DNA from 3 places in the Nonomuraea sp. NPDC049758 genome. Region 3 is predicted to be linked to each of the others. Evidence: riboswitches for the same ligand, from Rfam matches in the RefSeq annotation. Region 3 holds a riboswitch; each other region holds the start of a gene.

Region 1 (4,182 bases), on a different contig from region 3:
CCTCAAACAGGCCAAGGCCAAGCTGGAGAAGCTGAACGACAAGGCCGACAAGGTCGTCGACCGGTACAACACGGCGACCGAGAACTACAAGAAGGCCAAGAACGCCTACACCAGCCTCAACGACCGTTACAAGCAGAAGCTGCAGACGGTCGCCGACCTCCGCGCCGAGATCATCAGGGTGGCGGTGGACTCCTACAAGCTGGGCGGGGACGTCACCTCCCTGCCCGGCATGGTCGGCGTCGAGGACCCCGAGAACCTGCTGGCCGGGCTGGCGATGGCCGGGCAGCTCTCGCGCGAGCGGCTGGAGAAGCTGGCCGCGTTCGACCGCGAGAACAAGGGGCTCAAGGCCGAGCGCGACAACGCCGAGACCGCGCTGGCCGACGCCGACAAGGAGCGGGACGCCGTCCAGCGGGAGCGGGCCGAGGTGCTGAAGCTGGTCGGCCAGCAGAAGAAGCTCCTGGACAAGCTGGGGGCCTACAACCCGGGCAACCCCAACAGCACCGGCATCAAGTACACCGGTCCCGCCTCGGGCAATGCGGCCGCCGTCCTGAACTTCGCCTTCGCCCAGGTGGGCAAGCCGTACATCTACGGGGGCACGGGCCCGCGCGGCTACGACTGCTCAGGGCTGACCCAGGCCGCCTGGCGCGCCGCCGGCGTCTCACTGCCGCGGACGACGTGGCAGCAGTGGGCCTGGGGCGCGAGCCGGAAGGTGGACCTCAAGGACCTCCAGCCGGGTGACCTCATCTTCAGCGAGGGGCTCGGGCACGTCAGCATCTACGCGGGGGGCGGCAAGATCGTCCATGCGCCGCAGACGGGCGACGTCGTCAAGGTCGTCCGCCTCGCCGACTACCGCCGCCCGCTCGTCGGAGCCGTCCGCCCCTGACTCGGCCCCCGCCCGAATCGCGGGCGGTTTCGGCGTGCCCATGATCGCTGGGGCGAACGGGACAAACGGGGCGAAAGTGCCCTGACAACCGCGTGTGCCGGGAAGTGTGAGAAGGGTCACAAAGCGGTAACGGAACCCTCTGGTCGAGCAGGGGTTTCACCCTTTACTTACACCTTTATCTGATCTTTACAGGCCGTGTCTCCCTTTGCCAAATCTTGACCCCTCGGCGTAGTTTCTGGCGTCGCGGTCAGCAAGCCATGCGCACCGCGAACCGACATCGGAACCCCCGATGCGGACCAGATGAAAATCCAGCGGTCGCCGCCGATATCCCCGTTAAGGCACATCCATCGGGCGGCGACCTGCCGAGTCCGTGCAGCCAGGAGGCACGGAGCCGGGGACCCAAAGATCCCGTAATCCCCCGGGATCAGGGGTGAATCGGCGCGTCATCGCGCCGTAGGGCGACTTCCAGGCCCGAATCCGTCAGCTAACCCGGTAGGCGTTCGTGGAAGACACAAGGAGAAATCCTGTCTACCTCCCTGCATAACCCCCGTCTGTCCCGTCTTGCCCTGAGGGGCGTCGCACTCACGATGACCGTGACGGCCGGAGGTGCGGTTCTCCATGCCGTGCCGGCCGGGGCGCAGACGGTGAGCGAATCGGCCGCCAGGCTCACCGCGGTGTCCAGCACCGCCAAGGCGGCCACTGCGAAGTCGGCCAGGTCGGCGAAGACCGCCAGGTCTGCCAAGTCGGCGAAGGCCGCGCGGCAGGCGTCGAAGGCCCGCAGGGCCGTCGCCGTCGCCAAGCATCAGGTCGGCGACCCGTACCGGTACGGGGCCACGGGCCCTGGTGCGTTCGACTGCTCCGGACTCGTCCAGTACGCCTGGAAGAAGGCCGGAGTACGACTCCCGCGCGTGACGAACAGCCAGTTCGCCCGCATCAAGCGCAAGGTCTCCTGGCGCAATCTCAAGCCGGGCGACCTGATGTTCTTCAACGGGCTGGGCCACGTCGGCATGTACGTCGGCCACGGCAAGATGGTCCATTCGCCGCGGACCGGCGAACGGGTGCGCATCGACAAACTGGGCGGATGGCGGAAGTCGTCGTTCGTCGGCGCGGTGCGTCCCGGCGCGTGACAACGGGCCCCGCCCGGACCCTCCCCGGTCCGGGCCGGGGCCTGTCGCATGCCCGGCCCCGAGCAGGGCCCGATCCGGCCAAGGGCCCGGCTCTGTGGAGGGTCCGGCCTCGGGAAGGGGCCGGGAGGGGCGTGGGCCTACTAGCATCGGGCCGTGTCCTCGCAGGTGCGTCCGTCCCTTCGCGGTCCGCGTCTGCTCCTTCCGGTCCTGCTGCTGTCGACGGCGGTGCTCGTGGTGGCCGACGCGCCGCCCGCCGTCGTCCTGCCCGCCGGGGCGCGCGGGTTGTGGAGCGACGGCGGTCAGGTGGCCCGCGGCGCGCGGTCCGTGGTCGTGGGGCACCGCGCAGAGCCCGGCGTGCTCGCCGATCTGGCCCGCCGCGCGGACCTCGCCGGACGGCGGGTGTCCGCGATGCTCGGCCGGCCGGTGCGCGCGCTGGTCATCGTGCCGGACTCCGACGCCGAGGCGGCCGGGCTGGCCGGCACGGGCCCGCTGGACGGGCTGGCCGCGGTGGCCGACGGCGCCAGGGTGATCGTCGTGCCCGGCTCCTTCGCCCGGCTCACCCCCACGGGACGCGACGTCGTCCTCACCCATGAGCTCACCCACGTCGCCGCGGGCACCGACCGGCTGCCCGTCTGGCTCTACGAGGGGTTCGCCGACTACGTGGCCTACCGCGACGCCGGGCTCCCCGTCGGGACGGCCGCCGCCGAACTCGCCGCCGACGTACGGGCCGGCCGGCTGCCGAGCGAGTTGCCCGGACCTGCGGCTTTCGCCCCCACGGCGGCCGATCCCGGACGGCTCGCGCGGGCGTACCAGGAGGCCTGGATGGCGTGTCGCTTCCTCGCAGACCGGTTCGGTGACGGGACCCTGGTACGGCTCTACCGTGATGCCCGCGTGGCCGGCGTCGATCAGGCGCTCGCCTCTGTGGGGCTCACCGCCGAGACCCTGGCGGCACGGTGGCGCGAGTACGTACGAGAGCAGCTCGCGTGAAGGGGAGGCAGATGAGCGAGCGGAACGACCAGCCCCGGGAAGGGGACGAGCCCGCCGGAGCGGTCGCCGGAGGGGCCGACGAGCCCGGCACGGCGGTCGCGGCGGCGCACGGCGGCGGTGTGGCCATCAGGGACGACGGCGGGGACCGGCCCGGCGACGGTGCACCGCCGGAGCCGTCCGGCACCAACGAGCCCCCCGAGTCCCCGGGCCACCCCGACGACCCCGACTATCCGGACGCCCGCCCCGACGCGGACGCCGACCCCGACACCGAGGACCCCCGTCACCCCCGACCCCCCACCCCCGACGACCGCCCCCACGCGACCCGCGCCGACGCCCGGCCCCCCGCGCAGGCAGCCGAGGGCCCGGACGCCCCCAGCAAGAGCCCCGAAGACCCCGACGAGCACCCGGACCGCCCCGGAAAGGGCGGCAAAGGCGGAGACGAGGGCAAAGGCAAGGGCAAGGGTCGCGGCAAGGGCGCGGGCGATCCCACCACCCCCCTCGCCGAAGGCGTCGAGGCCCGTCCAGGAACCGGCAAGCTGACGGGAACGGCGGAGCACCTGATCGCCCGCGAACGGCGACGCGCGGAGTCCCGCTCCAGGCGCGCCGCCGGCGCCGCCCTGGCCCTGGTCGGCGGCGTGATCCTGGCCGTGGCCGCGTTCACCACCCCCTGGCGGGTCCTGGCGGCGGGCGCGCCCGCCGTCGCCCCCGACCCCGCCCGCGACTTCAGCGCCGCCCAGATCGCCAGGGCGCAGGCGTTCGACGCGGCCACCACCCTGCCCGGCTACATCTCGCTCGGCCTCACGGTCCTGTTCGCCGGGCTGCTGGTCCTGACGCCGTTCGCGGCCAAGGTGCTGGGCGTGCTCAGGGGCCCGTGGTGGGTGCGGGTGCTCCTCGGCGTGGTGGTGCTCACCGCGATCACCGAGGTGCTGAGGTGGCCGCTCGGCATGTGGTTCGAGACGATCCTGCGCGACTACGGCCTGTCCACCCAGGACTGGGCGGGCTGGACCGCCGACCGGCTCAAGAACACCGGCGTCAGCGTGCTGCTGATGGCCGTCATGTTGCTCGCCCTCGTGGCGCTGGCCCGCAAGGTGCGCCGCTGGTGGATCCCGGCCGCCGTGGGCGCGTTCGCGCTCACCCTCGGCGTGTCGTACGTCTACCCGGTGGTGTTCGAGCCGCTGTTCAACG
Region 2 (4,182 bases), on a different contig from region 3:
TGGGCTTCCTGGCCGTAGCCCTGCTGCTGGCCGTAGTCGGGTTGCGACTGCTGGCCGTAGCCCTGCTGGCCGTACTGGGCCTCCTGGCCGTAACCCTGCTGCCCGGAGGCGGCCTGCTGACCGTAGCCGGGCTGGGCGTACTGCTGGCCCGAGGACTGCGGCTGCTGGCCGTAGCCCTGCTGGCCCGAGGCGGCCTGCTGGCCGTACTGGGCCTCCTGGCCGTAGCCCTGCTGCTGGCCGTAGTCGGGTAGCGACTGCGGTTGCTGGCCGTACTGCGGCTGCTGACCGTAGCCCTGCTGGCCCGGGGCGGCCTGCTGGCCGTACTGGGCCTCCTGGCCGTAACCCTGCTGACCCGAGGCGGCCTGCTGGCCGTAGCCGGGCTGGGCGTACTGCTGGCCCGAGGCGGGCTGCTGGCCGTAACCCTGCTGGCCGTACTGGGCCTCCTGGCCGTAGCCGGGCTGCGTGTACTGCTGGCCGGAGGACTGCGGCTGCTGACCGTAACCCTGCTGACCCGGGGCGGCCTGCTGGCCGTACTGGGCCTCCTGGCCGTAGCCGGGCTGCGTGTACTGCTGGCCCGAGGACTGCGGCTGCTGACCGTAGCCCTGCTGCTGGCCGTAGCCCTGCTGACCCGGGGCGGCCTGCTGGCCGTACTGGGCCTCCTGGCCGTAGCCGGGCTGCGTGTACTGCTGGCCCGAGGACTGCGGCTGCTGGCCGTAGCCCTGCTGCTGGCCGTACTGCTGCTGTTGCTGGCCGTACTGCTGTTGCTGGCCATAGCCCTGTTGCTGCTGCTGACCGTATGGGGGCTGGCCGAAGGCATCGTCCGCCCGGTAGCCGACCACAGTCACGTCCGGGTCGGGCTCGCCGGGCCGACGGCCGTGGTGCTGACCGTACTCGGGGTTCTCGCCGGAATCGTCCTGTGGGTACGGCGGCTGTCCGGTGCTCACCGTGTCACCTCGCTTCGAGTGCGCATGTGGCACGTGTCAGGACACATGCCTGTGCTGCCCAACGTATCGACATAGGTATCAACAATCACCTTTCCAAGTGGTCAAGGTCCGCGTCACCCGATGTCAGATGCAGCAGCATGCGGGTGTTGCCAAGGGTGTTCGGTTTGACGTGTTCCAGATCAAGGAACTCCGCCACACCCTCGTCGTACGAGGCCAGCAACTCGGCGTAGACCTCGGGTGAGACCGGCGTGCCCTGGATGGGGCGGAAACCGTGCCTCGCGAAGAAGTCGACCTCAAAAGTCAGACAGAATACACGCCGCAGCCCCAGATCCTTCGCCTGCCGGACGAGTGCCGAGACGATCCGCCGCCCGACCCCCAGCCCCCGGCACGCGGGATCGACGGCCACCGTACGGACCTCGGCGAGGTCCTCCCAGAGCACGTGGAGCGCGCCGCAGCCGACGACCTCCCCGCCCCGCTCGGCCACCCAGAACTCCTGGACGTCCTCGTACAGCGTGACCGTGGCCTTCTCCAGGAGCCGCGGCCCCGCGCCCGCGTAGGTGTCCACGAGACGCCTGATCGCACGCACGTCGGGCGTGCGCGCACGCCTGACCACGACCGCGGTCTCGGGGACTGCCACTTCGGCCACCTGCTCCATGGCTCTCCAGGGTACAGATCTCATTACGGCTCGGCCCTAAATCCCACGTCTCGGGCATCTCATCACATCCCGTGGTCAGGTGAACACGGGCCGACTTGGAGCTTTCCTCCAGACCTCAGCACCCCGAATGCTGGACAAAAGGTGCAGAAGCCCGCTTCCGTACGGCTACCCACGAGATCACCTTGTGACCCTTCAGTTGTGAAACCTCTACAGACTCGGCAGTTCCGGTTGAGCGTGAACCCGGAGTGCATTAGTGTCCAGCGACGATGTTCTCCGCGTAATGCGCGCGGAAAGACACGCCCAATTCCCGCAAGGGAAGCCGGGGAACCAACGGCGGCGAGCACCTGGCGCCACCACTTGGGGTGAATCCGACCATCTCGGTAGGGCTGCTCCGGCCCGAACCCGTCAGCTAACCCGGCCGGCGTCGATGAGAGGAGCTCGGTTGGTGAAGCGGACGTTCGACCGCTCGGGGAAGTCCGGGGGCAGGCACGCCCGCCCCCAGGAGCAGGCCAGGCGCGCACGCCGCCTCGGCGTCATCGGCGTCACCGTCGCCGCGATGCTGTTCACCGTCCCCGTCGGTTCCGCCGCCGCCGACCCGAAGCCGTCGCTCTCCGAGCTCTCCGACCAGGTGGAGAAGCTGCACGAAGAGATCGAGACGCTGGCCGAGCAGTACAACGAGCAGCGCGAACGGCTGAAGGCGGCCCAGAAGGCCAACGACTCCGCCCAGAAGATCCTGGCCACCAGCGAGTCCGACCTGGCCGCCAAGCGCGCCAGGGCCTCGCTGCTCGCCCAGAACGCCTACATCACCGGCGGCCTGGACAAGGCCCTGGCCTTCGCCCAGTCCGGCGACCCCGAGACCTTCCTCGACCGGGCCGCGACCACGTACGCGCTCGAACAGCAGCAGGGCGAGGAGGTCAACCAGCTCGCCAGGGCCATGGAGGCCGCCGAGCGGGCCAGGGCCGGCGCCAAGACCCGCATCGCCGAGGTTCAGAAGATCGTCACCGATCTGGAGAGCAAGCGCTCGAAGATCACCAAGCTGGTCACCAAGGTCGAGAGCAACCTCTACCGGCGGGCCGTCGGCGAGGCGGGCCGTCCCGGCACCCGGGCCGTGCGCGTCAACCTGCCGGTCATCGGCGACGGCAAGGCCGCCCAGGCCGTCAAGTGGGCCCTCACCCAGCAGCTCAAGCCGTACGTGTGGGGCGCGGAAGGGCCCCGCTCCTACGACTGCTCCGGTCTGGTGATGGCCGCCTACCAGCGTGTGGGCATCTCGCTCCCCCACTACACCGGCGACCAGTGGACGGCCGGCACGCACGTCAGCCGCGACCAGCTGCGCCCCGGCGACCTGGTGTTCTTCTACAGCGACCTGCACCACGTCGGCATCTACATCGGCGGCGGCATGATGGTCCACGCCCCACGGACGGGTGACGTCGTGCGGGTCGCCCCGATCGGCGGGCGGCCGTTCGCCGGCGGCGTGCGCATCGCGGACTGACCCGCGCCGGTTCGCCCAGCGTCACTTCGCCCAGCGTCACTAGATGATGAGCGCCGCCAGATGAGCGCCGCTAGATGAGCTGGCGGCGCGCCGCCCATGCCACGGCCTCGATCGCCGTGGCCACGCCGATGCGGTCGCAGATGCCCCTCAGCCTGCGCCGTACGGTCCGTCCGCTGATGTCCAGCCGCCTGCCTACCCGATCGACGGTCACTCCCCTGGCCAGCTCGGCCAGTAACGCCAAATCCGCGTGGCTCAGCTCAACGCCTTCTGTGAGCACATCCACCGGGAGCCCTCCCCCCAACAGCAGAACTCGGACCTTTCAGGCGAAGCAAGCCGCTCGTCTCGGTGAAGGTAAACGCATCGCGGAAAGGTCGTCAAGCGCCACAATCGGCGCCCTTGACCAGTGCTATTGACATGATCACTTATATGTGACGTACTCCGCATATGTTGGCACGCCGTGGTCCGCTATGAACGGTCCAAACGATCAATTCGGCGGCCCGGTTCCACCTCCGATGAGCGCCACCGACGTGCTGGGTTTTGATCCCTCGGATCCGCAATTTGTGCGCGATCCGTACGTCCGATATCGCGAGCTGCGAGCCGCCGGGCCGATCTTCAGAACGCGCGGCGGGCTGCTCGTCGTGACCACGTACGAGTTGTGCGCGGCCGTGCTGCGCGACCCCGGGTTCGGTCACGGAACGTCCCCGCCCGCACAGGAAGAGGCAGGTCAGCCCGGCAGGTCGTTCCTGCTCATGGACCCGCCCGATCACACCCGGTTGCGTGCTCTGGTCAGCCGCGCGTTCACGCCGCGCATGGTGGCCCGCCTCAGGCCGCGGATCGAGGCGATCACCGCCGACCTGATCGGACGGCTGCCGGAGGAGGCGGAGCTGATTTCCGGCTTCGCGTACCCGCTGCCGGTGATGGTGATCAGCGAGATGCTCGGGGTGCCGCCGGAGGACCACGGCCGCTTCCGCGGATGGAGCGAGGCCCTTGCCCGCGGACTTGACCCGATGCTGACAGACGCCCTCATGTCGGAAACGGAGCGTTCCAGGAACGAGTTCCGCGACTACTTCCGCCACCTGATCGCACGGCGGCGC
Region 3 (4,182 bases):
GCGAGGTGCGCTCGGGGTTGATGTTGCCGCTGGCCGCCAGGCCGATGCCGCCGGCGATCGCGGCGCCGAGGTCGGTGATGATGTCGCCGAACAGGTTGTCGGTGACGATCACGTCGAAGCGCTCGGGCTGGGTGACGAAGAACATCGAGGCCGCGTCGATGTGGCTGTAGTCGGTGGTGACGTCGGGGAACTCCGCGGCCACGCGGTTGACCGTGCGCTGCCAGAGGTCGCCGGCGAAGGTGAGCACGTTCGTCTTGTGGACGAGCGTGAGCTTCTTGCGGGGCCGCGACTGAGCCTTCTGGAAGGCGTACCGCACGACGCGCTCGACGCCGTGGGCGGTGTTCAGCGACTCCTGGGTGGCGATCTCGTGCGGCGTGCCGCGGCGCATGACGCCGCCGGTGCCCGCGTAGAGGCCCTCGGTGCCCTCGCGGACGACGACCATGTCGATGTGCTCGGCGGTGGCGCCGGCCAGCGCGGTCTCGACGCCGGGGAACAGCTTGACCGGCCGCAGGTTGACGTAGTGGTCGAACTCGAACCGGAGCTTGAGCAGCAGGTCGCGCTCCAGGATGCCGGGCGGCACGCTGGGGTCGCCCACGGCGCCGAGCAGGATCGCGTCGTAGCCGCGCAGCTCTTCGAGCACCGCGTCGGGCAGGGTCTCGCCCGTGCGGTGGTAGCGGGCTGCGCCCAGGTCGTAGTGGGTGGGCTCGATCTTCGTGCCCACGGCCTCCAGGACCTTGAGCCCTTCGGCTACGACCTCGGCGCCGATGCCATCCCCGGGGATGACGGCCAGGCGGATGTTACGCGACTCCATGGGCGGTACCTTACCGGCTCGTCTCGGCTGACGAACACATCATCTCAACAACCGGACAATCCGTTTTGGGGGGATTGCGACCTTTTGACCGTTTCGTTAGAGTCCGTCGAGCCTAATCCACGCAGCCGCTGCGTGGAGCCGGGGACCCACCTTTCCCCCCGGGGCGAATCGGCTGCGCCTCCCCCCGAGGAGCCGCCGTAGGGCTACTTCCAGGCCCGAGCCCGTCAGCTAACCCGGTCGGCCACGTGGAAGGACAGTCCCCTGTCTAGCATCGCCATCCTTGTGGCGGTGGCAGCGGGCGCCGCAGGTCTCGTGCCTGCCGCTCCCGCGGCTCCCGCCGCTCCGGCCGCCCCCACCCCCTCCATCACCCTCACCGGCCCCCAGGTGAAACAGGTCCAGGAACGGCACGTGCCGAAACCGGCCTGGAAGGTCGCCCTCGAATACGCCATGGACAAGCGCGGCACCCCGTACGTGTGGGGCGGCGCCAGCGAACGGGGCTACGACTGCTCGGGCCTCATGCTCCGGGCCTACGAGGACGCCGGCATCGAGCTCCCCAGAACCGCCGCGGAGCAGTACGGCGCCTTCTCCAGGAAGATCGCCTGGAAGGACCTCAAGCCAGGCGACCTGGTGTTCTTCAGCGGCCTCGGCCACGTCGGAATGATCTCCAAGCCCGGCTACATGGTCCACTCCCCCCACACCGGCGACGTGGTGAAGGAGGAACGCCTGTCGCAGTGGCGCAGGCAGGCCTTCGTCGGCGCGGTACGCCCCGACCCCAAGGGCGTCAAGCGCTGGGCCGACTACAAGCAGCTCCAGAAGGCCCCCGCCCCCGCCATGCTCACCGCGACCCTGTGACGACGACCTTCCCCGGGGCGTGCCCCTCCTCCTGGTAGCGGACGGCCGCCGGGAGCTCGCCGAAGGGGAAGGTCCTGTCGATGACCGGGGTGACCGCGCCCCGCTCGATCAGCCCGGTCAGCATCAGCAGGTTCGCCCTGTTGCTCCCGCAGCGGACGACGTCCGCCCTGACGATCCGCTGCGGGACGAAGGGCCCCGACGCGAGCGCGGCGAACATGTGGCCGGCCGGCTGCACCCAGCGGCCGGCCGGCCCGCCGACCAGCACGTACGTGCCCTGCCTGGTCAGCACGCGGCGGCAGTCCGCTACCCGGCGGCCGCCCGCCACGTCGAGCAGCAGGTCGAAGCGCCGGCCCGAGGCCGCGAAGTCCTCCTTGGTGTGGTCGATGACGTCGTCCGCGCCGAGCGAGCGGACCAGGTCCGCGTTCCGCCCGCTGCACACGCCCGTGACGTGCGCCCCCAGCGCCTTGGCGAGCTGCACGGCGAACGTGCCCACGCCGCCGGACGCGCCGTTGACCAGCACCTTCTGGCCCGGCTGGAGGCGTCCCTCGTCACGCAGCGCGATCAGCGCGGTGTTGGCCGCCATCGGCACCGCCGCCGCCTGCTCGAACGACAGGCCCGCCGGTTTGGGCGCCACCTCGCCCTGCCGCAGGCAGACGTACTCGCCGAAGCCGCCCCCCAGCGACATCGCGTACACCTCGTCGCCGGGACGGAACAGCGTGACGTCCTTGCCGGCCGCCTCGACCTCCCCCGCCACGTCGGCCCCGAGGACGGCGATGCGCGGCCGTCGCAGCCCGACCCCGCCGCCCATGACCCGGGCCAGGTACGGCTCCCCCCGCATGAAGTGCCAGTCGTAGGGCTGCACGGACGTGGCCCGCACCCGGACCAGCACCTCGTCGTCGCGCGGCACGGGCCGCTCCACGTCGGTCAGGACGAGTTGGTCGGGCGAGCCGAACGAGCGCAGGACGTACGCCTTCATCGTTTTCTCCCTCGTGCCGCTGATGTGCCGCCAGTGTGGGCGTGACCTGCGCGGACGCTCAACGGTCGAAAGGCGACGGCTCGATGGCCGAAAGTACGACCGCCCGCCCGCCGATGGTGCGAATCAGGACCGGCCGTCCGCGCGATGACCGGGCACGGGCGCGGACGGCACGCTCTCGGGCATGAGATGGATCGCACCCGCCGGGCTGCTCGCGCTCAGCGTCGTCCCGCTGGTCGCCGGCGCACTCCGGCTGACCGAACTGGCCGCCGGCGCCCCCGTCACGGCGGACAACGCGCGCTTCTTCGCCATGCCCGTGCCGGTGTTGCTGCACATCCCGGCTTCCCTGGTGTTCTGCGTCCTCGGCACGTTCCAGTTCCAGGCCCGGTTCCGGGCCGGGCGGCCGGGGTGGCACCGCGCGGCGGGGCGGGTGCTGGTGGCGTGCGGGCTGGTCGCGGCGTTGTCGGGGGTGTGGCTGACGCTCTTCTCCGACCTTCCCGCCGGCGACGGGACGCTGCTGGCCGCCTTCCGGCTGCTGTTCGGGACGGCCATGGCCGCCTGCCTCCTGCTCGGCCTGGCCGCGATCCGGCGGCGCGACGTGGCCCGGCATCGCGCCTGGATGACCCGCGGGTACGCGATCGGGCTCGGCGCGGGCACGCAGGCGTTCACCCTGGCGTTCGGGCTGGCCGCCTTCGGGCCGCCCGGCGAGCTCGGCCGGGCGCTGCTCGTCGGCGCGGGCTGGGTGATCAACCTGGCGGTGGCCGAGTGGGTCGTCCGCAGAACCCTTGGAGGTCAGGTGCGTACGCGGTCGGTCTCGTAGGCCCACATGGCGATCTCGACGCGGTTGCGCACGCCGAGCTTGGTCATCAGGCTCGCGACGTGGCTCTTGACCGTGCTGAGCGAGATGTGCAGCTCGCGGGCGATCTCGCTGTTGGTCCGGCCGCGGGCCACGGCGCGCAGGATCTCCTCCTCGCGGCCGGTGAGCGCCTCGACCGGCTGCGCGGGCGCCTCCGTACGCCCGGCCCCGGCGAACGCGGCCAGCAGGCGCGCGGTCACGCTCGGAGCGATGAGCGCCTCGCCGCCGGCCGCCGCGGTCACCGCCTGGGCGAGCAGCGCCGGGCCGGCGTCCTTGAGCAGGAAACCCCTGGCTCCGGCGCGCAGGGCGGCGTAGACGTACTCGTCGAGGTCGAACGTGGTGATCACGACGACCGCCATGGGGTCGGCGACGTCGGGGCCGGCCAGCTCGCGGGTGGCCGCGATGCCGTCGAGGCCGGGCATGCGGATGTCGAACAGGCACACGTCGGGGCGCAGGCGGCGGGCCAGCTCGACGGCCCGCCTGCCGTCGCCGGCCTCGCCGACGACCTCGATGCCGGGCTGGGCGTCGAGGATCATCCTGAGCCCGGTACGGGCGATCTCCTGGTCGTCGGCCACCAGCACCCGGATGGCCTCCGTGCCCTCCGGGTCGCTTCCCGCAGCCTCCCGCCGGGCGTTCATGCGGTCTCCTTCGGCAGGACGGCGGTGACCGTCCAGCCCCGGTTGGGGTTGG

Evidence for each region. Region 3 has a riboswitch for cyclic di-AMP ahead of AB0J46_RS13190 (C40 family peptidase). Riboswitches for the same ligand answer to the same signal wherever they lie in the genome.
Region 1: it holds a riboswitch for cyclic di-AMP, as region 3 does, so the genes downstream of both, AB0J46_RS15935 (C40 family peptidase) here and AB0J46_RS13190 (C40 family peptidase) in region 3, are expected to answer to the same signal.
Region 2: it holds a riboswitch for cyclic di-AMP, as region 3 does, so the genes downstream of both, AB0J46_RS17690 (NlpC/P60 family protein) here and AB0J46_RS13190 (C40 family peptidase) in region 3, are expected to answer to the same signal.

The regions. Positions count from the first base shown of each region.
Region 1 is NZ_JBFAMZ010000005.1:347,959-352,140, reverse strand. It holds gene AB0J46_RS15940 (NlpC/P60 family protein) at 1-883, shown strand, start outside; cyclic di-AMP (ydaO/yuaA leader) riboswitch at 1,234-1,397, shown strand; gene AB0J46_RS15935 (C40 family peptidase) at 1,528-2,010, shown strand; gene AB0J46_RS15930 (hypothetical protein) at 2,164-2,997, shown strand; gene AB0J46_RS15925 (M48 family metalloprotease) at 3,009-4,182, shown strand, end outside.
Region 2 is NZ_JBFAMZ010000006.1:163,069-167,250, forward strand. It holds gene AB0J46_RS17680 (RDD family protein) at 1-944, opposite strand, end outside; gene AB0J46_RS17685 (amino-acid N-acetyltransferase) at 1,030-1,599, opposite strand; cyclic di-AMP (ydaO/yuaA leader) riboswitch at 1,887-2,038, shown strand; gene AB0J46_RS17690 (NlpC/P60 family protein) at 2,045-3,088, shown strand; gene AB0J46_RS17695 (LuxR C-terminal-related transcriptional regulator) at 3,159-3,371, opposite strand; gene AB0J46_RS17700 (cytochrome P450) at 3,649-4,182, shown strand, end outside.
Region 3 is NZ_JBFAMZ010000004.1:364,067-368,248, forward strand. It holds gene AB0J46_RS13185 (3-isopropylmalate dehydrogenase) at 1-811, opposite strand, end outside; cyclic di-AMP (ydaO/yuaA leader) riboswitch at 911-1,069, shown strand; gene AB0J46_RS13190 (C40 family peptidase) at 1,100-1,663, shown strand; gene AB0J46_RS13195 (NAD(P)-dependent alcohol dehydrogenase) at 1,647-2,639, opposite strand; gene AB0J46_RS13200 (DUF2306 domain-containing protein) at 2,821-3,456, shown strand; gene AB0J46_RS13205 (response regulator transcription factor) at 3,429-4,130, opposite strand; gene AB0J46_RS13210 (sensor histidine kinase) at 4,127-4,182, opposite strand, start outside.